Regions from separate parts of the Macrococcus armenti genome, predicted to be linked through region 3. Evidence: a T-box and tRNA genes for the amino acid it is inferred to sense, from the RefSeq annotation. Region 3 holds a T-box; the other regions hold tRNA genes.
What was found. A T-box is a leader RNA that pairs with one kind of tRNA and senses whether it is charged. The one in region 3 lies ahead of LAU42_RS06985 (valine--tRNA ligase), so its partner is inferred to be a tRNA-Val.
Positions count from the first base shown of each region.

Region 1: it has a tRNA-Val gene. The T-box ahead of LAU42_RS06985 (valine--tRNA ligase) is inferred to sense a tRNA for this amino acid. The anticodon was not compared.
Region 2: it has a tRNA-Val gene. The T-box ahead of LAU42_RS06985 (valine--tRNA ligase) is inferred to sense a tRNA for this amino acid. The anticodon was not compared.

Region 1 is NZ_CP083608.1:357,255-367,526, reverse strand. Features, by position in the region: gene glmM (phosphoglucosamine mutase) at 1-123, opposite strand, end outside; gene LAU42_RS02075 (CdaR family protein) at 136-1,071, opposite strand; gene cdaA (diadenylate cyclase CdaA) at 1,071-1,880, opposite strand; gene LAU42_RS02065 (helix-turn-helix domain-containing protein) at 2,074-3,180, opposite strand; gene LAU42_RS02060 (ArsR/SmtB family transcription factor) at 3,344-3,790, shown strand; gene LAU42_RS02055 (cation diffusion facilitator family transporter) at 3,798-4,754, opposite strand; gene rocF (arginase) at 4,866-5,771, opposite strand; tRNA gene LAU42_RS02045 (tRNA-Lys) at 6,002-6,074, opposite strand; tRNA gene LAU42_RS02040 (tRNA-Gln) at 6,081-6,155, opposite strand; tRNA gene LAU42_RS02035 (tRNA-Tyr) at 6,161-6,244, opposite strand; tRNA gene LAU42_RS02030 (tRNA-Val) at 6,272-6,347, opposite strand; tRNA gene LAU42_RS02025 (tRNA-Glu) at 6,352-6,426, opposite strand; tRNA gene LAU42_RS02020 (tRNA-Asn) at 6,430-6,504, opposite strand; rRNA gene rrf (5S ribosomal RNA) at 6,517-6,631, opposite strand; rRNA gene LAU42_RS02010 (23S ribosomal RNA) at 6,842-9,766, opposite strand; tRNA gene LAU42_RS02005 (tRNA-Ala) at 9,904-9,979, opposite strand; tRNA gene LAU42_RS02000 (tRNA-Ile) at 10,015-10,091, opposite strand; rRNA gene LAU42_RS01995 (16S ribosomal RNA) at 10,179-10,272, opposite strand, start outside.
Region 2 is NZ_CP083608.1:2,118,639-2,128,910, reverse strand. Features, by position in the region: gene ftsH (ATP-dependent zinc metalloprotease FtsH) at 1-1,055, shown strand, start outside; gene hslO (Hsp33 family molecular chaperone HslO) at 1,116-1,985, shown strand; gene cysK (cysteine synthase A) at 2,085-3,017, shown strand; gene folP (dihydropteroate synthase) at 3,125-3,904, shown strand; gene folB (dihydroneopterin aldolase) at 3,906-4,265, shown strand; gene folK (2-amino-4-hydroxy-6-hydroxymethyldihydropteridine diphosphokinase) at 4,266-4,739, shown strand; gene dusB (tRNA dihydrouridine synthase DusB) at 4,750-5,754, shown strand; gene lysS (lysine--tRNA ligase) at 5,756-7,243, shown strand; rRNA gene rrf (5S ribosomal RNA) at 7,511-7,625, shown strand; tRNA gene LAU42_RS11335 (tRNA-Val) at 7,638-7,713, shown strand; tRNA gene LAU42_RS11330 (tRNA-Thr) at 7,725-7,800, shown strand; tRNA gene LAU42_RS11325 (tRNA-Lys) at 7,809-7,884, shown strand; tRNA gene LAU42_RS11320 (tRNA-Gly) at 7,900-7,974, shown strand; tRNA gene LAU42_RS11315 (tRNA-Leu) at 7,990-8,078, shown strand; tRNA gene LAU42_RS11310 (tRNA-Arg) at 8,097-8,170, shown strand; tRNA gene LAU42_RS11305 (tRNA-Pro) at 8,182-8,255, shown strand; tRNA gene LAU42_RS11300 (tRNA-Ala) at 8,269-8,344, shown strand; rRNA gene LAU42_RS11295 (16S ribosomal RNA) at 8,536-10,089, shown strand; tRNA gene LAU42_RS11290 (tRNA-Ile) at 10,184-10,260, shown strand.
Region 3 is NZ_CP083608.1:1,343,697-1,353,968, reverse strand. Features, by position in the region: gene hemC (hydroxymethylbilane synthase) at 1-226, shown strand, start outside; gene LAU42_RS07010 (uroporphyrinogen-III synthase) at 242-922, shown strand; gene hemB (porphobilinogen synthase) at 925-1,908, shown strand; gene hemL (glutamate-1-semialdehyde 2,1-aminomutase) at 1,908-3,191, shown strand; gene LAU42_RS06995 (hypothetical protein) at 3,437-3,628, shown strand; gene LAU42_RS06990 (AbrB family transcriptional regulator) at 3,739-4,815, shown strand; T-box leader at 4,836-5,037, shown strand; gene LAU42_RS06985 (valine--tRNA ligase) at 5,077-7,710, shown strand; gene LAU42_RS06980 (bifunctional folylpolyglutamate synthase/dihydrofolate synthase) at 7,716-8,978, shown strand; gene LAU42_RS06975 (YfcC family protein) at 9,099-10,272, shown strand, end outside.

The DNA.
Region 1 (10,272 bases), 990 kb from region 3:
TTTCTCTGAACCACCGTGCGCAAGCACATAACCGCCAAAGCGACCTAATTTAAATGCAAGTTCAGGTGTTAATTCGCTATTTGCTACCCCTCTAACTCCGTCTGTTCCAAAATATTTGCCCATAATAAATCTCCTTTAGTTTTTAGTAACTTCAATTTTAATTTCGATTGTTTCTGGTTTTGAACTCGTAACATCTTTCGGTAATGACAACTTCTGCTTAATTGTCGTACTTTCAGTAACTTTAGATAAATCAACATCAATCGTTAAACTGCCGATACCATCTAATACTGAACGCTTACCGAAGAGTTCAACTTGATCTTCTGATAATTCCACAGACTTTAATTTAAGCCCCGAAGGTAATGTGCCTTTCGTGTTCGGTTCAATATTTACTGTTTTAGATGTCGGAATTACTTTCGTATTCACTTTCACTTTACTTGGTTTAACAGTAACATCTAATTTATTTAGACTTGCATCAAACACGTTTACTTCTGCCTGAGAAGTTGTAGTTTGTGTTAATTTCTCAGAATCAGATAATGTCGCTTTAACATAAGCGATCTTATTAATCTCATCTTCACCACCAGTAATCGTTACTTGTGAAGGGTCCACTTCCTGACCGACAAGTTCATATCCAGCAGCAATACGTGAAGAACTGATTTCCGCTTCTACCTTTCTCGTTTCCTGAATCTTCTCAGATAAAGAAAGCGTTGCAGATTTAGGCATTACTTCATACTTTAATTTATCTGAGATGCCGGTAACTTTAAAGTCTTTCTTATAGTCCCCAACTTTCGAGTTCGATAAATCCAGTTCTACTGTGAAATCCATTAAGCTCTGCGTTTTCTTAACGATAGATTGTGGTCCACTAATCTTCACGTTTACTGTTTTCGGTGCCCCGGATAAGTACAGATTTTTATCATCATATATCACATTCACTGGCACATCTGTAATTACAGTTTGCTGTGTCTGACTGAATTGATCGTTACCAAACACTTCAAACACATTATTTACTTGTAGAAAAATTCCAAGGGCAAGTAAAAAAGCAATTAATCTTAGTCCCCATTTACTTTCCAGCATTATTTCATCACACCTTTCTTAGATGTGTTCGTATTAAACCAATGTTCTGTCAACAATGCCTCAAGCACTTCAAGAGAAACATCTTTTCGTAATCTCCCATTATACGTAACAGAAATATCTCCTGTTTCTTCAGATACTACGACCGTGAATGCGTCAGATACTTCAGAAATACCAACTGCTGCACGATGTCTTGTTCCTAAGCTCTTCTGTATTTTAGCGCTATCTGATAATGGCAGATAACTCGCTGCAACAGCAATTTTGTCGCCACGGATAATCATCGCACCATCGTGTAGTGGTGTATTAGGAATGAAAATATTAATCATCAGTTCCGATGAAATATCTGCATATATCGGGATACCGGTTTCTATGTAATCTTGCAATCCTGTTTCTTTCTCAAATACAATTAAAGCACCGATGCGGCGCTTTGCCATATATTGAATAGATTTCACCATTGCATCTGTCAATTTCGCCTGACTTACTTTTAAATTTGCGGCATTACGTTTAAATAAACTTCCTCGACCTAACTGCTCAAGTGCTCTTCTTAATTCTGGCTGAAAAATAACGATAATTGCCAGGAATCCCCAATCAATTACCATATCAAATATCTTAGAAGTTGTCGTTAATCCTAAAGAATCACTGATTAATTTACCAATCAGAATAAAGAAGATACCTTTTAATAATTGTATCGCTTTCGTACCTTTAATCGCATTGATAATCAGGTAAATTACGTACCATACAATTAAGAGGTCGATGATGCCAGTGATAACTTTAATCGTGTTTAAGTTATCAAAAACATGCGTCAACTGCATTGTATCTCCTCCATAATTATACTAATCTATATTATATCATGTCTGGTGCAATTTCCTTGTATATTTCAATGCATTTTTTCAAATATTCATTCGATTTTTCGAAGTTTCCTTGCAACTCATATATGCTTGATATTTTCTTTAATATATCTATGGAATAAAACGGCAGATCTTCACAAGTTAATGATTGCTCATACTACTCAATAGCCTTTTCATACGCTCCTATTTTGTATTCAATATCTCCGAGTAATTCATAACCATATCCTGTATCATCCTGGTCAGCGTATTGTTCTAACACTTCAGCCGCTTCTTCAAACTTATCTTTATTGATTAATATTTCTGCTAAATGAAGGCGAATATACTTTGAGAATGGATGTTTAAACTGATATTTATCAAGCACTTCATTCGCCTTAAGGATTTCTTGATATGCTTCATCATAAAGACCTCGTGTATTTAACAGCAGTGCTACGTTACTAATACTTCCTACATAATCAAAATTAATTTCAGATAACTCACAATGCATTACAGCACGTTTAAAATGATGCTCTGCTTCATCAAGCTTTCCAAGCGCGCGATATGAACGTCCTAATATATTTTCAAGCTCAATCGATTTATAATGTATTTTAAGTTTCTTGTTATAATCCAGCGCTTCATTACTTAAATTAATCGCTACGTAAAACTCACCTATACGAGAATAATATTGTGCTAAGCTTGTAAGTATCGACACTCTCTCAGTGCTAAAAATATTCTCTAATATTGCAATTTTATTCGCCTTATTTAAATGATGTATTGCTTTATCTTTCTCACCTTTATTAAAAGAAATCTTACCTAGAAGTTCCAGACAACGTAATTTTAAAGTAACATCTTTAAATCCTTTAGCAAGCGCAATTGATTTTAGCACAACTTGTTCCGCATCTTTATACTTTTCTTCATTAAATAGAAAACTTGCCTTAACCCATAGTGCAATTGCACGTTCTTCTTTAGATAATGTATCCAATGTGTCATAACGCTGTTCTAAAAATGATTCTAACTTAGCAAAGTTTCCGACAATCACTTGATTTTCTGCCCACTTAATTTCACGTTTTACATTTAACAGACTAATACTGCGATCGTTGTCTTCCAATGTGAAATCTTCAAGTGTACAGTTGAGGCGTTCACTTAACTTCTTCAGCACATTCATAGATGGATAAACTGAATTCTTCTCAATTAAGCTCAAATATGTTCTAGATATAATACCGTCTGCCAATTCTTGCTGTGTCAAATTCGCTTCATTTCTTAAAGCTTTTATTCTTTGACCAATCACAAATACCCCTCCTTGTTACGTTCGTTTATAAGTATAAATTATTTAATGTAAACAATCTATTAAGACTATGTAAATTTTACTGTATTATTGATAAATCGTAACTATTTGATGATAAAATATACTTAAATAAAAATATCAACCTCAAAAGAAAAGGAGCAAGCTCATGTTAGAGACGTTAATGATCAATAATTTGCCACAGCTTAAGTGTGTTAGTGACCCATTTCGTATTAAATTATTAGAACTTATGTCTACTGAACCGAAGACCGGACAACAAATCGCTGATGAACTTGAAATTCCGCGCGCTAAAATTCATTACCACTTATCAGAACTTGAAAAGAACGGTATTATTGAAATCGTTAAAACTGAACAGAAACATAGCATTATACAGAAGTTCTATGCACCTGTAGCACGTGAGCTTATGCCTTCACCTGAACTGCTTAAGTTTAATCAATCTACAGTGAAACAAAAAAAGGAAACAACTTATAAGTTACAAATTGATGCTGCATCTTACACAGAATTTAAAAAGGAACTCAAAAAATACATTAAAAAAGCTTCTAATAAAAATGGAGATACGAACTATATCGTCACAATCAAAAAAGAAGTAGAGTAAGTCGTGCTTACTCTACTTCTTTTTTAATATTATCAAAGTATGGGTCATCTAGATTATTTTTCTGTAAATGTTCAATTTGTAACGTACTATGAGCAAGTTTATACTTCTCTTCTAACATTTTGCTGATTTTATTAATGAGTTCGTAATTACGTACCCCATCTAACGTATCTACAACAACGTGTGCAGTAATTGAGTTATGTTCTGTTGTAATTGCCCATAAATGGAACTCATGTACGTCTATAACACCGTCAAACGCTTTAATATCGGCAATAATCTCATCAGAATTATACCCTTCTGGTACGCGTTCCATTAAGATTACCCATGCATTGCGAACAATCTTATATCCGCCGCGGAATATAATAATCGAAATTAAAATGCTTAATATTGGGTCAATTAATGTCCAGCCAGTGAAGTATATAATTGCGACAGCAACGATAACGCCTACCGAGTTTAATAAGTCCCCGATAAAATGCCATAATGCACTTTGTACGTTAATATTGTCTTCACCTTTTAATGAACGCATTAATACGATTGTCAGTACGATATTTACAATTAATCCGATAGTCGAGATGATGAGCATTAACTTCACATCTACAACTTGAGGATTAATCATACGCATAATACCTTCATAACATATACCGATTGATATAATGATTAATGCTAAACCATTTAAAAATGCCGCAATAATTTCAAGTCTTAAAAATCCGAACGTATGATTTGAAGTTGGTTTCTTACTCGCAAAGTAAATTGCAATCATTGATAAACCAAGTGCTAATACGTCACTTAACATATGCATCGAATCTGAAAGTAATGCAAGAGAGTTTGATAAAATCCCCCCTACAACTTCAACAATTGTAAAGAATAACGTAATAAATAATGAAATCCATAATGTACGCTTAGATTGACTTTGTTCCTTTAAGTGCTCAACATGATGGAAATATTCCGGTGAACTTGTTCTTCTCATTGTGTTACCTCTTTCTATGAACTATGTATGCATTGTACAATACTTTAAGTAATTATGTTATAAAAATGCTTTAAAGCACTGGAACTTTTGTACCAGTGCTTTATACATATATTATAATAACTTCTCTCCAAATAATGAACCAGTAAGCCCTACTGCCTGCTCTGCTGTTTTATTATTAATATCAATTAACGGATTTACTTCAACGATTTCAAATGATGTAACTTTATCGCTATCATGAAGCATCTCTAAAGCGAAGTGACTTTCTCTATACGTAATACCACCCGGCACTGTCGTACCTGTTCCAGGCGTCTCATTCGGATCCAGTGCATCTACGTCTAATGATAAATGAATACCGTCACATTCCGCTAAATGTTCTAACGTTTCTTCAATAACTGTCTTCATACCTAAACGGTCGATATCAGCCATCGTATATGTTTTAATCCCTACTTCTTTAATATATGCTTTCTCACCCTCATCTAAGTCACGCATACCGATTAAAACGATGTTCTCTACTTTAACTTTTCCTTTATATCCACCGATATTCACTAAATCTTCATGACCGTCACCGATTAAAGCACGAAGTGGCATACCGTGAATATTACCAGACGGTGAAGAGTCTGCAACGTTTAAATCACCATGTGCGTCATACCAAATAACGCCTAAATTGTTATAATGCTTTGCAATACCAGAAATTGTACCCATTGCGATAGAATGATCCCCACCGATGACTAATGGATAATGACCATTCTTAACAGATGCATCTACAGTATTACATAACGTCTCACAAAACTCTGTCACTTCAGGTAAGTTACGTAAACCGCCATCTTGTTCGCTTTTATATACTTTCATATCGATTGGCGGTGCCGTTATATTCCCGCTGTCGATAACTTTATGTCCAATTGCTTCGATACGCTCTACTAAACCTGCATAACGCATTGCGTCCGGCCCCATGTTAACTCCTAACTTACGTTGGCCAAATGCACTTGGCGCACCAATAATCTCGATAGTTTTATTCATTATTGTATCCCCTTTAATCAATGTAATTAAAATTCAGACTATTTAGAAATCTGGATATAATATTATTTTACTGTTATCAAAGTGAATATTCAATAATTTTATGCATAAATGCATAAAATGGATATTTATGTATAATAATGAAAGCGTATTCATAAGTATTAATAAATTAAATAAATATATTATATAAAAAAATATAAATAAAAAAGCATCCTATACAGGATGCTTTCAGATGAGCCATAGAGGATTCGAACCTCTGACCCTTTGATTAAAAGTCAAATGCTCTACCAACTGAGCTAATGGCTCTAAAAATGGCTGGGCTAGCTGGATTCGAACCAACGAGTGACGGAGTCAAAGTCCGTTGCCTTACCGCTTGGCTATAGCCCAATAAATGGTGGAGGGGGGCAGATTCGAACTGCCGAACCCGAAGGAGCGGATTTACAGTCCGCCGCGTTTAGCCACTTCGCTACCCCTCCGCTATATTTAATTCATTATTAGAAAAATGGTGGAGGATGACGGGCTCGAACCGCCGACCCTCTGCTTGTAAGGCAGATGCTCTCCCAGCTGAGCTAATCCTCCGAAATGGTGACCCCTACGGGATTCGAACCCGTGTTACCGCCGTGAAAGGGCGGTGTCTTAACCGCTTGACCAAGGGGCCTAATGGCTCCACAGGTAGGACTCGAACCTACGACCGATCGGTTAACAGCCGATAGCTCTACCACTGAGCTACTGTGGATAAATAAATATTGCCCGGCAACGTCCTACTCTCGCGGATCGTAAGACCAACTACCATCGGCGCTAGAGAGCTTAACTTCTGTGTTCGGTATGGGAACAGGTGTGACCTCTCTGCCATCGTCACCAGACAAATGAAAGAATATGATATCCAGTTTCAACTCGCTGTCCCTATTCATTTTCTAAATCTCAATCGAATCTGGCGATTCTCATTCGATTTATCAAAAATGATACGGGCCATAACGCTCGTTTCAACCTTTAAATTATACTTTCAAAACTAGATAAAGTAAGTAAGATATATTAAGTTTTACTCGGCAATTCCGAATAAAAAATCTTTAAAATTGATTAAGTCTTCGATCGATTAGTATTCGTCAGCTCCATACATTACTGCACTTCCACCTCGAACCTATTAACCTCATCATCTTTGAGGGATCTTATAACCGAAGTTGGGAAATCTCATCTTGAGGGGGGCTTCATGCTTAGATGCTTTCAGCACTTATCCCGTCCATACATAGCTACCCAGCTATGCCGCTGGCGCGACAACTGGTACACCAGAGGTATGTCCATCCCGGTCCTCTCGTACTAAGGACAGCTCCTCTCAAATTTCCTACGCCCACGACGGATAGGGACCGAACTGTCTCACGACGTTCTGAACCCAGCTCGCGTACCGCTTTAATGGGCGAACAGCCCAACCCTTGGGACCGACTACAGCCCCAGGATGCGATGAGCCGACATCGAGGTGCCAAACCTCCCCGTCGATGTGAACTCTTGGGGGAGATAAGCCTGTTATCCCCGGGGTAGCTTTTATCCGTTGAGCGATGGCCCTTCCATGCGGAACCACCGGATCACTAAGTCCGTCTTTCGACCCTGCTCGACTTGTAGGTCTCGCAGTCAAGCTCCCTTGTGCCTTTACACTCTGCGAATGATTTCCAACCATTCTGAGGGAACCTTTGAGCGCCTCCGTTACTCTTTAGGAGGCGACCGCCCCAGTCAAACTGTCCGCCTGACACTGTCTCCCACCACGATAAGTGGTGCGGGTTAGAAAGTCAACACAGCCAGGGTAGTATCCCACCAGCGCCTCTACGTAAGCTGACGCTCACGCTTCAAAGGCTCCTACCTATCCTGTACAAGCTGTGCCGAATTTCAATATCAGGCTACAGTAAAGCTCCACGGGGTCTTTCCGTCCTGTCGCGGGTAACCTGCATCTTCACAGGTACTATGATTTCACCGAGTCTCTCGTTGAGACAGTGCCCAAATCGTTACGCCTTTCGTGCGGGTCGGAACTTACCCGACAAGGAATTTCGCTACCTTAGGACCGTTATAGTTACGGCCGCCGTTTACTGGGGCTTCAATTCGTAGCTTCGCATACGCTAACCACTCCTTTTAACCTTCCAGCACCGGGCAGGCGTCAGCCCCTATACTTCACCTTACGGTTTTGCAGAGACCTGTGTTTTTGATAAACAGTCGCTTGGGCCTATTCACTGCGGCTCTTCAAGGCTTGCACCCTAAAAAGCACCCCTTCTCCCGAAGTTACGGGGTCATTTTGCCGAGTTCCTTAACGAGAGTTCGCTCGCTCACCTTAGAATTCTCATCTTGACTACCTGTGTCGGTTTGCGGTACGGGCACCTAATTTCTAACTAGAGGCTTTTCTTGGCAGTGTGAAATCAACGACTTCGCTACTATAATTTCGCTCCCCATCACACCTTGATCTTAATGAGTACCGGATTTTCCTAATACTCAATCTCAGTGCTTGGACGTACATAACCAACAGTACGCTTCGCCTATCCTACTGCGTCCCCCCATCGTTCAAACAATCTTAGGTGGTACAGGAATATCTACCTGTTGTCCATCGCCTACGCCATTCGGCCTCGGCTTAGGTCCCGACTAACCCAGAGCGGACGAGCCTTCCTCTGGAAACCTTAGTCAATCGGTGGACGGGATTCTCACCCGTCTTTCGCTACTCACACCGGCATTCTCACTTCTAAGCGCTCCACATGTCCTTACGATCATGCTTCGACGCCCTTAGAACGCTCTCCTACCATTGTCCAAAGGACAATCCACAGCTTCGGTAATATGTTTAGCCCCGGTACATTTTCGGCGCAGCGTCACTCGACTAGTGAGCTATTACGCACTCTTTAAATGATGGCTGCTTCTAAGCCAACATCCTAGTTGTCTGGGCAACGCCACATCCTTTTCCACTTAACATATATTTTGGGACCTTAGCTGGTGGTCTGGGCTGTTTCCCTCTCGACTACGGACCTTATCACCCGCAGTCTGACTCCCGCATTAAATTATCTGGCATTCGGAGTTTGTCTGAATTCGGTAACCCGAGGGGGGCCCCTAGTCCAAACAGTGCTCTACCTCCAGTAATCATCATGCGAGGCTAGCCCTAAAGCTATTTCGGAGAGAACCAGCTATCTCCAGGTTCGATTGGAATTTCTCCGCTACCCACACCTCATCCGCTCACTTTTCAACGTAAGTCGGTTCGGTCCTCCATTCAGTGTTACCTGAACTTCAACCTGGACATGGGTAGATCACCTGGTTTCGGGTCTACGACCTGATACTCATTCGCCCTATTCAGACTCGCTTTCGCTACGGCTCCACATATACTGCTTAACCTTGCATCAAATCGTAACTCGCCGGTTCATTCTACAAAAGGCACGCCATCACCCATTAACGGGCTCTGACTACTTGTAAGCACACGGTTTCAGGTTCTATTTCACTCCCCTTCCGGGGTGCTTTTCACCTTTCCCTCACGGTACTGGTTCACTATCGGTCACTAGAGAGTATTTAGCCTTGGGAGATGGTCCTCCCGGATTCCGACGGAATTCCACGTGTTCCGCCGTACTCAGGATCCACTCAGGAGAGAATAACTTTTCGACTACAGGGCCTTTACCTTCTATGGCTGATTTTTCCAAAATCATTCGTCTAAACTATTCCTTTGTAACTCCGTATTGAGTGTCCTACAACCCCAGAGTGCAAGCACTCTGGTTTGGGCTCTTCCCGTTTCGCTCGCCGCTACTAAGGGAATCGAATTTTCTTTCTCTTCCTCCGGGTACTTAGATGTTTCAGTTCTCCGGGTGTGCCTTCTCATATGCTATGTATTCACATATGGATAACATGACATAACTCATGCTGGGTTTCCCCATTCGGAAATCTCTGGATCAAAGCTTACTTACAGCTCCCCAAAGCATATCGTCGTTAGTAACGTCCTTCTTCGGCTTCTAGTGCCAAGGCATCCACCGTGCGCCCTTAATAACTTAATCTGTTATTAATATTGTGATGTCTGCATTATGCAGACGCGCGATTTTTTCAAGAATTCAAATATGAACTCACTCGGTTTTGCTTGGTAAAATCTTTTTATATCTTCTTACTTTATCTAGTTTTCAAAGTACAAAATTAATGGTGGAGACTAGCGGGATCGAACCGCTGACCTCCTGCGTGCAAAGCAGGCGCTCTCCCAGCTGAGCTAAGCCCCCATAATAGGTAATTAAATTGATATGAATATTTATAATGGTGGGCCTAAATGGACTCGAACCATCGACCTCACGCTTATCAGGCGTGCGCTCTAACCAGCTGAGCTATAGGCCCATTATAATCTATAAACATTCAAAACTGAATACAATATGTCTCCGTTATTCCTACAAACCTACTGGTTTGTTTCCGTATTATCCTTAGAAAGGAGGTGATCCAGCCGCACCTTCCGATACGGCTACCTTGTTACGACTTCACCCCAATCATCTGTCCCACCTTCGACGGCTAGCTCCTAAAA
Region 2 (10,272 bases), 770 kb from region 3:
ATGTTAAAGGTCGTGAAGCTGTGCTTAAAGTACATGCGCGTAACAAACCTTTAGATGAAACGGTAGATTTAAAAGCATTAAGTCAACGTACACCTGGATTCTCAGGAGCGGATTTAGAAAACTTATTAAACGAAGCGGCATTAGTTGCTGCACGTCAAGGTAAAACTAAAATAGATATGCGTGACATTGATGAAGCGACAGACCGTGTAATTGCAGGTCCGGCGAAGAAATCACGTGTAATCTCAGAAAAAGAACGTAATATCGTTGCTTGGCATGAAGCAGGACATACAATTATCGGTTGCGTACTCGATGAGGCAGAGATGGTTCATAAAGTAACAATCGTTCCTCGTGGTAATGCGGGTGGATATGCGATGATGTTACCGAAACAAGATCGTTACTTTATGACGAAACCTGAATTACTTGATAAGATTGTAGGTTTACTTGGTGGACGTGTTGCTGAAGAAATTACATTCGGTGAAGTTTCAACAGGTGCACATAATGACTTCCAGAGAGCAACGGGTATCGCGCGTAAGATGGTTACAGAGTATGGTATGAGTGATAAACTTGGACCATTACAATTCGGTCATACGCAAGGTGAAGTGTTCTTAGGACGCGATATGGGTCATGAACCGAACTATTCAGATCAGATTGCTTATGAAATCGATTTAGAAGTACAACGTATCATTAAAGAAAGTTATGCGCGTTGTAAACAAATCTTATTAGAAAATCAGGATAAACTTGATTTAATTGCAAAAACGTTATTAACAGAAGAGACGTTAGTTGCAAACCAAATTAATAGCTTGTTCGAAAACGGTACATTACCTGAAGTAAGCTATGACGATTCTCACCTTTATCACATTAAAGAAAAAGAAGACAAAGTTGTAGATAATACTTCTGATGATCGTGTCGAAGTTAAGGATAATGATGAAGATGAAAACGCAGGAGCTTCAATTGATGAAGTAAAAGAGCAACTGAAAAATCCAGATGCACCTGTAGATGAAAGTGAACAAGAAGCAGAGCCAAAAGTAGACAGATTAGACAAAGATAAATTTTAAAAACAAATCCCTTTTCTTCTTTCTGTGAGATGAAAAGGGATTTTTTAAAGGAGAACTATAATGAAACAAGATTATTTAGTAAGAGCGCTAGCATTTAATGACGAAGTACGTGCATTCAGTGTACGTACAACGAATACAGTAGAAACAGCAAGACAGAAACATGATACGTGGCGTGTAGGTACAGCGGCGCTTGGGCGTACGATTACAGCAGGTGCAATGATGGGTGCGATGCTTAAAAATGAAGAGCGCCTGACGATTACGATTAATGGTGGCGGTCCGCTTGGACAAATTGTTGTTGATGCGAACGGTAAAGGTGAAGTGAGGGGATATGTTGAAAACCCGTACGTTGAAGTAGAATCGATTCGTCCTGGTAAGATGAATGTTGGTGCTGCGGTCGGTACGAATGGATTTTTACGTGTTGTTAAAGATATCGGAATGAAAGATTACTTTACAGGATCTACAGAACTTCACAATGGTGAAATTGCTGAAGACTTTACGTATTACTTTGCAACAAGTGAACAAGTACCGAGTGCAATTGGTCTTGGTGTACTATGTACGCCGGAAGAAACAACAGATGCTGCGGGTGGTTTTATCATTCAATTAATGCCTGGTGCTAGTGAAGAAACGATTTCATTACTGGAAGAGCGTATTGCGAATTTAACGCCGATATCAACATTAATTGATAGAGGATTATCGCCGGAACAAGTGCTTGAAGAAGTACTGGGTGAAGATAATATAAGAATATTAGATCAAATGCCGGTGGAATTTAAATGTAACTGCGGTCGTGAAAAGTTTTTAAATGCCATTAAAGGTTTAGGTGAAGCGGAAATTAAAAGCATGATTGAAGAAGACCATGGTGCAGAAGTTGAATGTCATTTCTGTCGTGAAAAGTACCAATTTTCTGAAGCGGATTTAGAAGCATTATTATAAGCGAAATTTCGGTTTGATTATTTTTATCTTTAAAGTGAATTTGATATAATTAATCCGATAAATATAATAAGAATAAATTTACAATGCGGAGGGATATTAATGTCACAAAGAGTTGAACGCGTAACAGATTTAATTGGAAATACACCACTTGTTAAATTGAACAATGTTGTGCCAGAAGGTGTAGCTAACGTTTATGTAAAGTTAGAATATCAAAACCCTGGAAGTTCGGTTAAAGATAGAATAGCACTTGCGATGATTGAAGCGGCTGAAAAAGAAGGGGTTATTAAGCCTGGAGATACAATTGTAGAACCGACTTCAGGAAATACGGGAATTGGTCTTGCGATGGTAGCTGCAGCAAAAGGCTATAAAGCAGCATTAGTAATGCCGGATACGATGAGTCAGGAACGACGTACATTACTTCGTGCTTATGGTGCTGAACTTGTGTTAACTCCAGGTGCTGAAGGAATGAAAGGTGCAATTCAAAAAGCAAATGAACTTAAAGAACAAAACGGATATTTCATGCCACAGCAATTTGAGAATATGTCAAATCCGAAAGTTCACGAGTTAACGACAGGTCCTGAAATTGTAAAAGCGATGGAAGGTTTGTCAATAGACGCCTTTATTTCAGGTGTTGGTACAGGTGGAACGTTGACAGGTGCAGGGCGTGTATTAAAAGCACATAATGCAGATATTGAAATCGTTGCAGTTGAACCGACAGATTCTCCTGTATTAAGTGGTGGTCAACCTGGTCCTCACAAAATTCAAGGTATCGGTGCAGGGTTTATACCAAACACTTTAGATACTGAAGTTTATACAGCTGTTGCACAAGTGACAAATGATGACGCGATGGAAATGAGTCGTCGTGTAGCGCGAGAAGAAGGGATATTAGTAGGTATTTCTTCTGGTGCTTCTGTAAAAGTTGCGATTGATAAAGCAATTGAACTAGGAGAAGGTAAAAACGTCGTTGCGATTATTCCAAGTAATGGAGAACGTTATTTATCTACAGCGTTATTTGCAAACTTAGCGGATTAGAAATTATCGTCCCACTTAAATCGAATGATTTTTGTGGGACTTTGTTATTTTTTATGAAATCATTAATTCTGATATAATAGTTTGTAAATAGCGATGAGGTGACGAAAATGAAAGAAACACAAATAATGGGCATATTAAATGTGACGCCGGACTCTTTTTCGGATGGCGGTCAGTATAATACGCTGGATAGTGCTGTCAGTCGGGCGAAGGAAATGATGCAGGAAGGTGCGCATATCATTGATATTGGTGGGTATTCTACGAGACCTGGGCACGAAGAGATTTCTGTACAGGAAGAGCTGAAACGTGTTATTCCGGTCGTTGAAGCGTTACGTAATGAAGCGGTGCTGTTATCAGTTGATACATTCCGTAGTGAAGTAGCTGAACAGGCATTAAATGCCGGGTGCGACATTATAAACGATCAGTGGGCAGGTAAGTTTGATAGCGATATGTTTGAAGTCGTTGCGCGTCATAACGCTTCAATTATATTAATGCATAACGCAGCATCTGAAGTTGCAGGTGATGTAATGGAACATATGGTAACAGATTTATGTACACAAGCAAGAGCGGCAGAAGCGGCAGGTATTCATAAAGATAATATATGGATTGATCCAGGAATCGGATTTGCTAAAAGTCGCGCTCAGGAAATAGAAGTAATGAAACGACTCGACGAACTTACGATCCTGGGATATAAAGTATTGCTGGCTACAAGTCGTAAACGTATGGTAAAGGAATTGCTTGGTGGTGATACTACGGCACAAGAGCGTGATGAAGGGACGCTTGCAACTTCGGCTATTGGTGTAAATGCCGGTATTGATGCGGTTCGTGTACATAATGTAGCGATGCACAGTAAGTTCTTGCGTGTAATGGATCAGTTAAAAGGAGAATAGTATGGATAAAATCTTTTTAAATGGTATGCAGTTTTATGCATATCACGGTGTGTTTGAAGCGGAAAATAAATTAGGACAGATTTTTATCGTAGATGTTACGCTTGATGTTGATCTGAAGCAGGCTGGTGAAAGTGATGCGCTCGAACATACTGTGAATTACGGAGCGGTATACGAAGATGTGAAGCGTGAAATGATGGTTCAGTCGAAACTACTTGAGCATGTTGCAGAACGTATTGCAAAAACGCTTTTCAATCACTATAATCAGATAATGGCGTTAAAAGTTAAAATAACGAAGCAAAACCCACCAATACATGGTGTATATAATGGTGTCGGGATTGAAATTAGCAGGGAGCGTCAATAGATGAGGGTTTATATCAGTTTTGGTAGTAATATTGGTGATAGAGAACAACAAATCAACGAAGCGTTAAACAAGTTGCAGCAAGTTTGCGATACAGAACTTGTTACAGTATCATCTCTATATGAAACCGCACCGGTTGGTGGTGTTATTCAGGATGATTTTCTAAATGGCGCTGCGATTGTAGAAACTTCATTAACACCAATTGATTTTCTCAACGAAATACAACGTATTGAACTTGAGTTAGGGCGAGAACGTAAAGTGCATTGGGGGCCGCGTACGATTGATTTAGACGTCCTACTGATGGATGACTATATTATAGAGCATGAGAGATTAAATGTACCGCATCCATACATGCATGAACGTAGTTTTGTGTTAATTCCTTTAGCAGAAATTGCGCCAGAAGCTGTACACCCGATATTAAATAAAAGTATTAAAGAACTTGTTACTGTGGACCCGGAAGTAAGACGATATAAGTGAGGGTAATAATATGTGGAAAATTGGAGATATAGAAATTAATAACAAAGTAGTGCTTGCACCGATGGCTGGTGTGTGTAACGCTGCGTTCAGATTGACAGTTAAAGAGTTTGGTGCAGGACTGGTCTGTGCAGAAATGGTGAGTGACAAGGCGATACTTTTCAACAATGAAAAAACAATGAAGATGTTGTATATTGATGAAAATGAACGTCCGTTATCTCTTCAGATTTTTGGTGGTGAAAAAGAGACGCTCGTAGAAGCTGCTAAATATGTTGATCAAAATACAACGGCAGATATCATTGATATTAATATGGGATGCCCGGTTTCTAAAATTATTAAGTGTGAAGCAGGTGCCAGATGGTTATTAGACCCACCGAAAATTTACGAAATGGTTTCTGCTGTAGTAGAAGCGGTAAACAAACCAGTTACTGTAAAGATGCGTATCGGTTGGGATGATGAACATATTTATGCTGTAGAAAATGCGAAGATGATTGAAAAAGCAGGCGCATCAGCAATAGCAGTTCACGGAAGAACACGAGTGCAGATGTATGAAGGTCATGCAGACTGGGATGTCATTCGCCAAGTAAAAGAAGCAGTAAGTATCCCTGTAATAGGTAATGGTGATGTTACGAGTCCGGAGCTTGCAAAGAAAATGCTGGATGAGACAGGCGTGGATGCAGTGATGATTGGACGTGAAGCACTCGGTAATCCGTGGATGATATATCGAACAGTTCATTATTTAGAAACAGGAGAATTAATGCCAGAGCCACCAATTTCAGAAAAAATGAATGTTGCTGTATTACATTTAGATCGTTTAATTGATTTAAAGGGTGAGAAAGTAGCGGTAATGGAAATGCGTAAACACGCTTCTTGGTACTTAAAAGGTATTAGAGGTAACGGTAAAGCAAGAAAATTAATCAATCAGGCTGAGACACGCGATGAATTAGTTGATATACTTAGAGCATTCCAAAGTGAAGTTGAAGCATCAGAATCTAAAATTTTAGAAGGAGTAGAATAACATGACTGAAGAATTAAATGACCAAATGCTGGTTCGCCGCCAGAAAATGCAGGATTTATTAGACTTAGGAATTGATCCATTCGGACAGAAATTTGAAAGAACAGCAACATCTAAAAGCTTAAAAGAAGATTGGGATGCTTTTTCTAAAGAAGAATTACATGATAAAGAAGCGGAATCTCACGTATCGATTGCCGGACGTATTATGACGAAGCGTGGTAAAGGTAAGGCAGGATTTGCGCATGTTAAAGATTTAGAAGGACAAATTCAAATTTATGTTCGTAAAGACGCAGTGGGCGATGAGCAGTTTGATTTATGGAATAGTGCCGATTTAGGAGATATTGTAGGTATTGAAGGCGTAATGTTTAAAACAAATACTGGAGAATTATCAGTAAAGGCGACATCATTTACGATGCTTGCGAAAGCTTTACGCCCATTACCTGACAAATTCCATGGTTTACAGGACGTAGAGCAGCGCTACCGTCAACGTTATCTTGACTTAATTACAAGTGATGAATCGACACAGACGTTCATTACGCGTAGTAAAATTATTCAGGAAATGCGCAGCTACTTAAACGCGAAAGGTTTCCTAGAAGTAGAAACACCGATGATGCATACGATTGCTGGAGGTGCCGCAGCACGCCCGTTCGTTACACATCATAATGCATTAGACATGGAACTATATATGCGTATTGCGATTGAATTACACTTAAAACGATTAATCGTTGGTGGATTAGAGAAAGTTTATGAGATTGGACGCGTTTTCCGTAACGAAGGAATTTCAACACGTCACAATCCAGAATTTACAATGATTGAACTATATGAAGCGTATGCTGACTATAACGATATTATGGATTTAACTGAAGAGATGGTCGCTTACATTGCAGAAAAAGTAACTGGATCTACAACAGTAACATATGATGGTGAAGAGATTCACCTTGCACCAAAATGGCGTAGATGGCACATGGTTGATGCTGTAAAGGAATTTACAGGTGTTGATTTCTATAATGTAAATACAGACGAAGAAGCACATGCACTTGCAAAAGAGCATGGTGTAGAAGTGAAGCCTAACATGAAATATGGACACGTATTAAATGAATTCTTTGAACAAAAAGTGGAAGAACATTTAGTACAACCGACATTTATATACGGGCATCCGGTAGAAGTTTCACCACTAGCAAAACAAAATCCGGAAGATAAACGCTTTACTGACCGATTTGAATTGTTTATCGTGCGTCGCGAACATGCAAATGCATTTACTGAGCTGAACGATCCAATCGATCAAAAGCAACGTTTCTTAGCGCAGATGGAAGAGAAAGCGCAAGGAAACGACGAAGCGCATGAGATGGATGAAGATTACATCGAAGCATTAGAATACGGTATGCCGCCAACAGGTGGACTCGGTATTGGTATCGACCGTTTAGTGATGTTACTTACAGATAGTGCATCAATCCGTGATGTATTACTATTCCCATACATGAGAAATAAATAATCGCAAAACGCTAAAATCCTTGTAAACAAAGGGTTTTAGCGTTTTTATATATAAAAATATTTATCAGAAAAATAAAACTTTAAAAATAAACAAAAAAGTATCGAAAAAGTGTTGACTTTAATATGAGTATTTTGTAAGATATAAAAGTCGCTTGAAACGAGTGGCATTAAGAAATTGAATCAATTGTAAAGTTCATGAACGCAGTGTAAAATTTACTATTGAAAATATTTTCGAAACTGTTATACTTAATTAAGTGTTGAAAATTTGTCTGGTGACGATGGCAGAGAGGTCACACCTGTTCCCATACCGAACACAGAAGTTAAGCTCTCTAGCGCCGATGGTAGTTGGTCTTACGATCCGCGAGAGTAGGACGTTGCCGGGCAATATATACCCAGGAGGATTAGCTCAGCTGGGAGAGCATCTGCCTTACAAGCAGAGGGTCGGCGGTTCGAGCCCGTCATCCTCCACCATTTAATATTATGCCGGAATAGCTCAACTGGTAGAGCAACTGACTTGTAATCAGTAGGTTGAGGGTTCAAGTCCTTTTTCCGGCACCATTTTTTTTGAGCCATTAGCTCAGTTGGTAGAGCATTTGACTTTTAATCAAAGGGTCAGAGGTTCGAATCCTCTATGGCTCACCATTTATTTTAATATTTGCGAAAGTAGTTCAGTGGTAGAATACAACCTTGCCAAGGTTGGGGTCGCGGGTTCGAATCCCGTCTTTCGCTCCATTGGAAAGATTAAATGCCGGGGTGGCGGAACTGGCAGACGCACAGGACTTAAAATCCTGCGGTAAGTGATTACCGTACCGGTTCGATTCCGGTCCTCGGCACCATTTAATTTTTTACAATTTGCGCCCGTAGCTCAATTGGATAGAGCGTTTGACTACGGATCAAAAGGTTAGGGGTTCGACTCCTCTCGGGCGCGTTTTAAATATACGGGAAGTAGCTCAGCTTGGTAGAGCACTTGGTTTGGGACCAAGGGGTCGCAGGTTCGAATCCTGTCTTCCCGACTTACTTAAATATGGGGGCTTAGCTCAGCTGGGAGAGCGCCTGCTTTGCACGCAGGAGGTCAGCGGTTCGATCCCGCTAGTCTCCACCATTATTATTTAAAAAATGAACATTGAAAACTGAATGACAATATGTCAACGTTAATTCCAAAGTATGACAACAATCTTTGATTGTTAGTCAGACTTGCGAAGTCGCTTGCGACTTTGTACAGTCAGTTGAGTGATTAAGTTCACTCCCAAGAGTGATTGCCTCAAGCAATCAAAGAGCTTTATCAAGCAATCTATTATGGAGAGTTTGATCCTGGCTCAGGATGAACGCTGGCGGCGTGCCTAATACATGCAAGTCGAGCGAACTGACGAGAGTGCTTGCACTCTCTGACGTTAGCGGCGGACGGGTGAGTAACACGTGGGTAACCTACCTATAAGACTGGGATAACTTCGGGAAACCGGAGCTAATACCGGATAATATTTAGCTTCGCATGAAGCAATAGTGAAAGACGGTTTTGCTGTCACTTATAGATGGACCCGCGGTGTATTAGCTAGTTGGTGAGGTAACGGCTCACCAAGGCAACGATACATAGCCGACCTGAGAGGGTGATCGGCCACACTGGGACTGAGACACGGCCCAGACTCCTACGGGAGGCAGCAGTAGGGAATCTTCCGCAATGGACGAAAGTCTGACGGAGCAACGCCGCGTGAGTGAAGAAGGTTTTCGGATCGTAAAACTCTGTTGTAAGGGAAGAACAAGTACGTTAGTAACTGAACGTACCTTGACGGTACCTTACCAGAAAGCCACGGCTAACTACGTGCCAGCAGCCGCGGTAATACGTAGGTGGCAAGCGTTATCCGGAATTATTGGGCGTAAAGCGCGCGTAGGCGGTTTCTTAAGTCTGATGTGAAAGCCCCCGGCTCAACCGGGGAGGGTCATTGGAAACTGGGAAACTTGAGTGCAGAAGAGGAGAGTGGAATTCCATGTGTAGCGGTGAAATGCGCAGAGATATGGAGGAACACCAGTGGCGAAGGCGGCTCTCTGGTCTGTAACTGACGCTGAGGTGCGAAAGCGTGGGGATCAAACAGGATTAGATACCCTGGTAGTCCACGCCGTAAACGATGAGTGCTAAGTGTTGGGGGGTTTCCGCCCCTCAGTGCTGCAGCTAACGCATTAAGCACTCCGCCTGGGGAGTACGGTCGCAAGACTGAAACTCAAAGGAATTGACGGGGACCCGCACAAGCGGTGGAGCATGTGGTTTAATTCGAAGCAACGCGAAGAACCTTACCAAATCTTGACATCCTTTGACAACTCTAGAGATAGAGCTTTCCCCTTCGGGGGACAAAGTGACAGGTGGTGCATGGTTGTCGTCAGCTCGTGTCGTGAGATGTTGGGTTAAGTCCCGCAACGAGCGCAACCCTTATCTTTAGTTGCCATCATTAAGTTGGGCACTCTAGAGAGACTGCCGGTGATAAACCGGAGGAAGGTGGGGATGACGTCAAATCATCATGCCCCTTATGATTTGGGCTACACACGTGCTACAATGGATGGTACAAAGGGCAGCAAAACCGCGAGGTCAAGCAAATCCCATAAAACCATTCTCAGTTCGGATTGTAGTCTGCAACTCGACTACATGAAGCTGGAATCGCTAGTAATCGTAGATCAGCATGCTACGGTGAATACGTTCCCGGGTCTTGTACACACCGCCCGTCACACCACGAGAGTTTGTAACACCCGAAGCCGGTGGAGTAACCTTTTAGGAGCTAGCCGTCGAAGGTGGGACAGATGATTGGGGTGAAGTCGTAACAAGGTAGCCGTATCGGAAGGTGCGGCTGGATCACCTCCTTTCTAAGGATAATACGGAAACAAACCATCAGGTTTGTAGGAATAACGGAGACATATTGTATTCAGTTTTGAATGTTTATACATTCAAATTAATAATGGGCCTATAGCTCAGCTGGTTAGAGCGCACGCCTGATAAGCGTGAGGTCGATGGTTCGAGTCCATTTAGGCCCACCATTAATATTGTAC
Region 3 (10,272 bases):
TTTAAAGTTAATGGATGGTAGCTGTCAAGTTCCGATTGCGGGCCATGCAACGATTGTACAGGACAATATCGAGTTTACCGGACTAATTATGAGTACAGATGGTAAAGAAAAATATAAAGTAACTCAAACAGGAACTGACCCTGTTGAAGTTGGAACGCTTGTCGCTCAGGCGATGGAGCAAAATGGTGCGAAGACCATTATTGAAACATTAAATCAAGACGCATAAGAAGGATTGATCTAAATGAAGCCGGTTGTATTGAACACAGGAAGTCGTAATGAACAATATGAAGGATTAACAGTATTGCATAAACCATTGATTGAAATTTGTGCGCTGCCTTTGACATCTACGATACGTGAGCAATATGACTGGCTTATTTTTACGAGTAAAAATGCGGTACAACTGTTTTTTAAATATTATCCGAACGTTACTTTTGATAAAGTTGCTGCAATCGGTATTAAAACGGCACAAGCGCTACAAAAGTTGAACATACATGTTGATTTTATACCAACCCGCTATCAGCAGGAACATTTTATAGATGAAATGGGTGAATTGTTTCATCATAAAACAATTTGTCTTCCAATTTCAAAAAAAGCACGCACAAATATGTATGATACTTTGAAAAATATTGCAACTGTCGATAGAATAGAGTTATATGAACCAAGACCTAATGAAGAAAACGTCAAATGTGTGCATCAATTTATACTAGATAATAAAGTTGATTGGCTTATGTTTTTAAGCCCGTCTGCAGTACAGGCATACTTCAGACGGTATACGATTACTGAAAGTGTGCGTGTAATTGCAATCGGTCAAATAACGAGCAATGCATTAGATCACTTTAATATTGAACATATCATTAGCGAAAAAGAAACGATGCAGCATATGTTTGAAACTATTACTAAATTAAACAAAGGTAGGTATTAACAATGAATTTTGATCGTCATAGAAGATTAAGAAGCTCAGTGAATATGCGTAATATGGTAAGAGAAACTTCATTACATAAACGCGATTTAATATATCCAATTTTCGTCGTTGAAAAAGACGATGTAAAAAAAGAAATCCCATCAATGCCAGGCATTTATCAACTGAGTCTTAACATCATGGATGATGAAGTGCATGAAGCGTATAAACTTGGCATTCGTGCAGTCATTTTATTCGGTATTCCAAATCATAAAGATGCTTGTGGAACAGGTGCATATGATGATGAAGGAATTATTCAGAAAGCGACACGTAAAGTAAAATCACTTTATCCTGATATGCTCGTATTAGCAGATACTTGCTTATGCGAATATACAGACCACGGTCATTGTGGAGTGCTGGATGATCATACACATGATGTCATTAATGATGAAACATTACCATTACTCGTGCAGACAGCTGTGTCACAGGCGAAAGCGGGCGCGGATATTATCGCACCAAGTAATATGATGGATGGCTTCGTAAAAGAAATCCGTAAAGGTCTTGACGATGCCGGGTTTGTCAATATTCCGATAATGAGTTACGGCATCAAATATGCATCTGCATTTTATGGACCATTCCGCGATGCTGCAGAAAGTGCGCCGAGTCATGGTGATCGTAAAACTTATCAGATGGACCCTGCAAATCGCCTTGAAGCGATGCTTGAGCTGGAAAGTGACTTAAAAGAAGGATGCGATATGATGATCGTTAAGCCGGCGCTTTCTTATTTAGATATTATTCGCGATGTACGTAATAACTCAAATGTACCAATCGTTGCGTATAATGTGAGTGGTGAATATTCAATGACGAAAGCAGCAAGTATGAACGGCTGGGTTGATGAGGAACGTATCGTAATGGAACAGATGCTCTCTATGAAACGTGCGGGAGCAGATATGATCATTACATACTTTGCTAAAGACATTTGCAAATATTTAGACGAAGGAGGTTACTAATGAATTATAATAAATCAAAACAAGCATTCAGTGAAGCAGTAAATTTAATGCCAGGCGGTGTAAACAGTCCGGTACGTGCATTTAAAAGTGTGGATATGGATCCGATTTTTATGGAACGTGGTAAAGGATCAAAGATTTACGATATCGATGGAAATGAATACATTGATTACGTATTAAGCTGGGGACCGTTAATTTTAGGTCATGCGAATGAAACTGTTACTGGTGCATTGAATAAAGCAGTGCTTAATGGTACAAGTTTCGGAGCACCTACAGAACTTGAGAATAAAATGGCGGAACTTGTAATTGAACGTGTACCTTCAATTGAAATGGTGCGTATGGTATCAAGTGGTACGGAGGCAACACTTGCAGCACTTCGTTTAGCAAGAGGATTTACTGGTAAAAATAAAATTTTAAAATTTATCGGATGTTATCACGGCCATAGTGACTCATTATTGATTAAAGCTGGTAGTGGTGTTGCAACGTTAGGTTTACCTGACTCTCCTGGTGTGCCTAAAGGAACAGCAGAGAACACGATTACAGTTCATTACAATGATCTGGATGCTGTTAAACTTGCATTTGAACAATTTGGTGATGATATCGCTGGTGTCATTGTAGAACCTGTAGCAGGTAATATGGGAGTAGTACCGCCAGTTGAAGGCTTTTTAGAAGGATTACGTGAGATTACAACGGAATACGGTGCATTATTAATATTCGATGAAGTAATGACAGGTTTCCGAGTAGGCTATAATTGTGCCCAAGGATACTTCGGTGTTACACCGGACTTAACATGTTTAGGAAAAGTAATTGGTGGTGGATTACCGGTCGGTGCATTTGGTGGACGTAAAGATATTATGGAACATATTGCGCCAAGTGGACCAGTATATCAGGCTGGAACTTTAAGTGGAAATCCACTTGCGATGACGGGTGGTTATTATACTTTAAGTCAATTAACACCTGAAAGTTATGAATACTTTAATCATTTAGGAGATATGCTTGAAGCGGGATTAACAGAAGTGTTCGCTAAGCATAATGTACCGATTTCAATTAACCGTGCTGGTAGTATGATCGGCTTTTTCTTAAATGAAGAAAAAGTGACAAACTTCGAAATTGCTTCAAAGTCTGACTTAAAATTATTTGCGGCAATGTATAAAGAAATGGCAAACAATGGCGTATTTTTACCGCCTTCTCAATTTGAAGGAATGTTCTTATCAACAGAACATACTGAAGCAGATATTAAACAGACGATTGATGCGTTTGATAAAGCGCTTTTAAAAGTGAAATAATTAAATAGAATTTCAGGAACAACATCGGGGAACAATTGTATATGAAAATGGAGTGTTAGGCTGAAGATAATGCTATCACTCTTTTTAAATATAAATTAGTTTTTGAATGTGATTGTAAAATTACATTTTAACATATAAAAATCATTGGGAGTAATATTTTAAATGTTCAGATTTAATAAATTGAAATATATACAAAATATTGATAATGTTTAAAGTGCTAGAAATATTAAACTAGGAGGCTATATATGAAGATTAAAATTGCACTGCTGATTGTTATTTGTATTATTGGCATTTGGTTACTTTTTTCGGGTCTTTTTGATAATAGAATAATTAAAATTGGTACTCTTTTAATAGGCATTCCTATTGCACTTAGTTTAAGAAAAGATATTATAGAAAAACAAGCAAAAAAAGATAACCAAGATATTTCAGCCAAATAAACATACTAACCCTATCAATGATATATCATTGATAGGGTTTTTTTGTGAGCAGTTAAGTTGGTCTTATACCCCTGTATGGTATAATGTATATGACGATATAGGATGGTGAAATGATGCATTACTTAATATTGTTTATCACGAGTTTACTCGCTGGATGTATACTTTTTTTCGTGCATATGATATTGCCATGGCTTTTTGGGCCGATTATAGCCAGTATATTACTGCGAAAGTATACTCGCATTGAATACAAATGGCCGAAATGGTTAAGTGAAGTAGGCTTATATATTTTAGGTGCACAAATTGGTGCCTCATTTACGAAAGAAATTGTAGTTGATATACATGATGAGATATTTTATATTTTCTTAATGAGCCTCCTAGTCATAATATTAGCGATATTAATTGCACAACTGTTCAAGCGTTTTACACACTGTACGACTGAAACTGCATTACTCGCTGCAATACCTGGTGCACTGAACCAGATGATTATGATGGCTGAAGAGAATAAAAACGCTAACTTACTCGTTGTGACATTAGCACAAACATCAAGAATTTTAATTGTTGTAATGATTGTACCGTTTATTTCTTCATTTTTACCGACGGGGCACTCCAGTAATACAGCAGTAGAAACCGCTTCAATGTTTGAAGTGCTGAATGTTGGAACAGTATTCATGCTCGTCATTGCAATGATCATCGCGGGATATTTCTTTAAGATGATTCATTTTCCTGTTCCTGATATGATGGGGCCGATTGCTGTTTTAATGATATGGAACTTGTATACTGGATTAGATTTCTTAATTCCGTCACCGCTTATTATTTTAGCGCAAATGTTTTTTGGTATACGTATCGGACTGCAAATTTATGACTTATCATCACAGATTAATCGTAATTTATTTATAGGTGTACTTATCCAGAATTTATTATTGATTGCAGGTACATTTATCATTGTTGTAATGTTAAATTTATTTATGGATGAATCGTTTAATGATTTATTCTTAAGTGCAGCACCAGGAGGCATGGCACAGATTATTATTGTAGGCATTGAAACACATGCAAACGTAGCAATGATTTCAAGCTATCATATCTTTAGAATCTTTATCATTTTACTTATAGTTACACCATTAATTTCGATGTATCTAAAAGCGAGAGATATTAGAAGTACACGATTAAAAATTGACAATATTTCATGAATCTAATACAATAATTTTAAGTTCATATATTGATGGGAAGAGTAGTAAAGGTGTATTTTAAGCGAGTGCATGGTTGGTGAGAATGCATAGTACTAATTTATGAAGGTAGCCCGATATAATTATTTATTGAATAAAGTAGGTAAATACGTGTAAGAGCGTTAATCTTTTGAGTGCAGTAGCAATGCTGAATTTAGGTGGTACCACGGAAAATCCGTCCTATTTATATAGGATGGATTTTTTATTTTGACGATTAATGGAGGAATGAAGATGGAAACGAAATATAATCCACAGCAAGTTGAACAAGGACGTTATAAAGAATGGGTAGAAAAAGAATTATTTAAAGCAGAGAGTGATAGTCAGAAAAAGCCGTATACGATTGTGATTCCGCCACCAAACGTAACAGGTAAGTTACATATTGGACATGCCTGGGATACTACTTTACAGGATATTATTACGAGAATGAAACGTATGCAAGGCTATAACACATTATATTTACCAGGCATGGATCATGCTGGTATTGCAACTCAGGCAAAAGTAGAAGCTAAATTACGTGAACAAGGTATTAGCAGACATGATATTGGCCGTACTAAGTTTTTAGAGCATACGATGGAATGGAAAGAAGAATATGCAGGATTCATTCGTGAGCAGTGGGCGAAACTTGGTCTTGGTTTAGATTATTCTCGCGAACGTTTCACACTGGATGAAGGGTTAAGTGATGCTGTTAAAGAAGTGTTCGTTAAGATGTATGAGAAAGGTCTTATTTATCGTGGCGAGCGTATTATTAACTGGGATCCCGCTGCACGTACAGCTTTAAGTGATATTGAAGTTATTCATGAAGAGGTGGAAGGTGCTTTTTATCATATTAACTATCCTTTAGCTGATGGTTCAGGATTTATTGAAATTGCAACGACGCGTCCAGAGACGATGCTAGGCGATACAGCTGTCGTCGTTCATCCAGAAGATGAGCGTTATAAGCATATGATTGGTAAGAACGTTATTTTACCGATAATGGAACGTGAAATTCCTGTACTTGCAGATGAATATGTTGAAATGGACTTTGGAACTGGTGCAATGAAAGTGACACCTGCACACGATCCAAATGACTTTGAAATCGGAAACCGCCATAATTTAGAACGTATTAATGTGATGAATACTGATGGCTCAATCAATCAGTTAGGTGGCAAATATGAAGGTATGGATCGTTTCGAATGTCGTAAACAACTTATCGCTGACTTAAAGGAAAGCGGTGAACTCGTTAAAGTTGAACGTCATATGCATCAAGTCGGCCATTCTGAACGTAGTGGCGCAGTTGTAGAACCTTATCTTTCAACGCAATGGTTCGTTAAGATGGCACCACTTGCTGAGCAAGCATTAAACAATCAAAAAACAGACGGACGTATCGAATTCGTACCGAATCGTTTTGAAGGTACATTTAACCGTTGGATGGAAGGCATTCATGACTGGTGTATTTCTCGTCAGTTATGGTGGGGACACCAAATCCCAGCCTGGTATCATAATGAAACAGGTGAACTTTATGTAGGAAAAGAAGCGCCGGAAGATATTGAAAACTGGACGCAGGATGAAGACGTATTAGATACGTGGTTCTCAAGTGCACTTTGGCCATTCTCAACGCTTGGCTGGCCAGATACTGAGGCGATTGACTATAAAACATTTTATCCGACGAATGTACTCGTAACAGGGTATGATATTATATTCTTCTGGGTAGCGCGTATGATTTTTCAAGGATTAGAGTTTACGGGTAAACGTCCATTTGATGATGTGTTAATCCATGGATTAGTCCGTGCTGAAGATGGTCGCAAAATGAGTAAGTCATTAGGTAACGGTGTTGATCCAATGGATGTTATTGATCAGTATGGTGCTGACAGTTTACGTTACTTCTTGGCGACAGGTTCTTCACCAGGACAGGACTTACGTTACTCTACTGAAAAAGTTGAAGCGGCATGGAACTTCATCAACAAAATCTGGAATGCATCACGTTTCAGTTTAATGAATATCGGTGATGATTTCAAAGCTGAACATATTGACTTGTCTGGTAAGAAATCATTAGCAGATGAGTGGATTTTAACGCGCTTAAATGAAACAATCGCAGACGTTACACGTCTTGCAGAGAAGTATGAATTTGGTGAAGTAGGACGTGTGCTATATAACTTTATATGGGATGAATTCTGTGACTGGTACATCGAAATGAGTAAAATTCCGATGAACGGTGAAGATGAGACACAAAAACAAATGACACGCTCAGTATTAGCGTATACGCTTGATTCAATTATGCGTATGTTACATCCGTTTATGCCATTTGTAACAGAACGTATTTGGCAGAACTTACCAGTAACAGGTGATTCAATTGTTACTGCAAGCTGGCCGGTTGTTAAACCTGAGTTATCGAATGAACAGTCTAAACGTGATATGGAACAATTAATGGAAATTATTCGTGCCGTTCGTAATACGCGCAGTGAAGTAAATACGCCGATGAGCAAACAAATTCCGATGATGATTAAAACGAATTCTGAAGCAATTTCTAATCGACTTGAAACAGAACGTCCATTTATTGAACGCTTCTGTAATCCATCTGAATTAACGATTTCAACGGAAGTAGAAATTCCTGAAGAAGTTATTACGACAGCTGTAACAGGTGGGTCTGTCATTTTACCTTTAGAAGGTTTAATCGATATGGAAAAAGAAATCGCTCGTTTACAAAAAGAACTTGATAAATGGGAAAAAGAACTTGATCGCGTGAATAAGAAGTTAAGCAACGAAAAGTTTGTTTCTAAAGCACCTGAAAAAATCATAAACGAAGAAAAAGAGAAGCAGGCACTATATACAGAAAAATACAATAGTGTTCAGGAACGTCTAAACCAATTGAATAGGAAGTAATGACTATGAATTATTTAGAAAGTTTATATTGGATACACGAACGCTATAAATTCGGCATTAAACCTGGTGTTAAACGTATGGAATGGATGCTTGAACGTCTTGATAATCCTCAAAATAATATTAAAGGTATACATGTCGTCGGCACAAACGGGAAAGGTTCGACAGTCAGTTATTTAAAAAATGCACTACTTGCGAATCATTATGAAGTCGGCACATTTACAAGTCCTTATATTGAAACGTTCAATGAGCGTATCAGCTTAAACCGGAAACCGATTCTTGATGAAGAAATCGTAAAACTTGTTGAAATTGTAAAACCGATAAGCGAGCAGCTGGACATAGAAACTGACTTAGGAACTGCGACAGAGTTTGAAATTATTACGATGATGATGTTTGTTTATTTCGGACAACTGCGTCCTGTTGATTTTGTAATCATTGAAGCGGGTCTTGGCGCGAAACACGATTCAACGAATGTGTTCACTCCTGTAATGTCTGTATTAACATCTATCGGTTTAGATCACACGAATATTATTGGTGATACGTATGTTGATATTGCAAGGGAAAAATCGGGTGTAATAAAAGTTGGTGTACCACTCGTTTATGCAGTTAAAAACGAAGAAGCAAAAGCATTTATTAATCAAGTTGTGGCAGAAAAACATATTAAAGGGATTAAGCTTGGGCGTGATATACAAGTCGTCTCAAATAATAATGAATTCACGTTCCGATATAAAGATTATGAACTAGAAGCGATTGAGCTGAATATGATAGGTGCACACCAGCAGGAAAATGCAGCACTCGCACTCGCAACTTTGCTTGAAATGTATGACCGTGGCATGATTTTACTCAACTTTAATGATACCGTTAAAGCGATTGAAGATACGACATGGACAGGTAGAATTGAGAAAATTCAGGAGACACCGACGATCATACTGGATGGTGCGCACAATCTGGAATCGATTGAAGTACTTGTACAGACGATGCGACAATATTATCCAGACCGTAAAATTGATGTGTTATTCTCAGCAATTGATGGTAAGCCAATTGGACGCATGTTAAAATCACTTGAAGAAATTAGCGAACATTTTTACGTTACGACATTTGATTTCCCGAAAGCATTACCACTTGATACTTTATATGAAAGTGTAGAACATGATAAGCGTATTAAAGTTAAAGATTATGCAGACTTTATTAAAAATTATGACGGTGATTTATTGCTCGTGACCGGAAGCTTGTATTTTATTAGTGCAGTGAAAGACAAATTAAAAAAATAATATACTGAACCGACTGTTTAATACGTTTAAACAGTCGGCTTTTTTAGTAATAAATTTCTAAAAATTTTGAATGTTTTAAAGTGAATAGGGAATATAGTATTCAAAAGGGAGGAAATTTATATGAAAAAGCAGTTAAAAATGCCGCATACATACTTGCTATTACTGTTCATCGTATGTTTTGCGGCTTTTATGACGTATATCATTCCGGCTGGTGAATTTGACCGTAAAGAAGTGGATAACCGAACAGAAGTAATAAATGGATCCTATCATGAAGTGGCGCAGCATCCCGTTGATTTTATTGATATTTTCCGCGCGGTCCCAAATGGATTAATCGAAGGTGCGGAAATCATTTTCTATATCTTTATTGTAGGTGGTGCTTTCGGTGTTATTCATCGCACAGATGCAATTACTACAGGTGTCAATAGTTTGATGAATCGTGTCGGACATCACGGAAAATGGCTCATACCAATAACGATGACATTGTTCAGTGTATTAGGGTTTTCAATTGGATTAAGTGAAGAGACGATTATTTTTGTACCGATTGGTATAGCGCTTGCGACAGCTCTTGGTTATGATGCGATGGTTGGTGCAGCAATGATTGCACTCGGAGCTGGCATTGGTTTTCTTGGGGGAATGTTAAATCCATTTACAGTAGGGATTGCGCAGTCCATTGCTGAAGTACCGCTCTTTTCTGGTTGGGGATATCGTACTATCATCTATTTAATTGTACTTATTACAGGTATATTATATGTGATGCGTTATGCGAATAAAGTGAAGAAGTATCCGGAAAAAAGTTTATTACATGACATTGATGTAGAAGAACGCCGTACGATGGATGATGATGTCCTTGATACGAAGTTTGATTCGTTCAGAAAGCGTCATGCAGTAATATTAATTATATTGACGCTTACGATTGTAATTAATGTATACGGTATATTTAAGTATGGATGGTTTTTAACTGAAATGAGTGCGAACTTTCTTATTATGGGAATCATCGTCGGCCTCGTAGGAGGACTAGGTGTTAACGGTACGTTTGATGCACTATTAGCGGGTATGAAAGATATATTATTCGGCGCTATGATTGTTGGTTTTGCTAAAGCAATTGTTGTCGTGCTCTCGTCGGGTAAAATTATCGATACGATTGTGTATTATATGACAGATTTCATTGATCATTTACCGGCCGCATTTTCTGTTGTGGCAATGTTATTAACGCAGCTCGTACTAAACTTCTTTATTCCATCTGGTTCTGGACAGGCGATGACGACGATGCCAATTATGGTACCAATAAGTGATC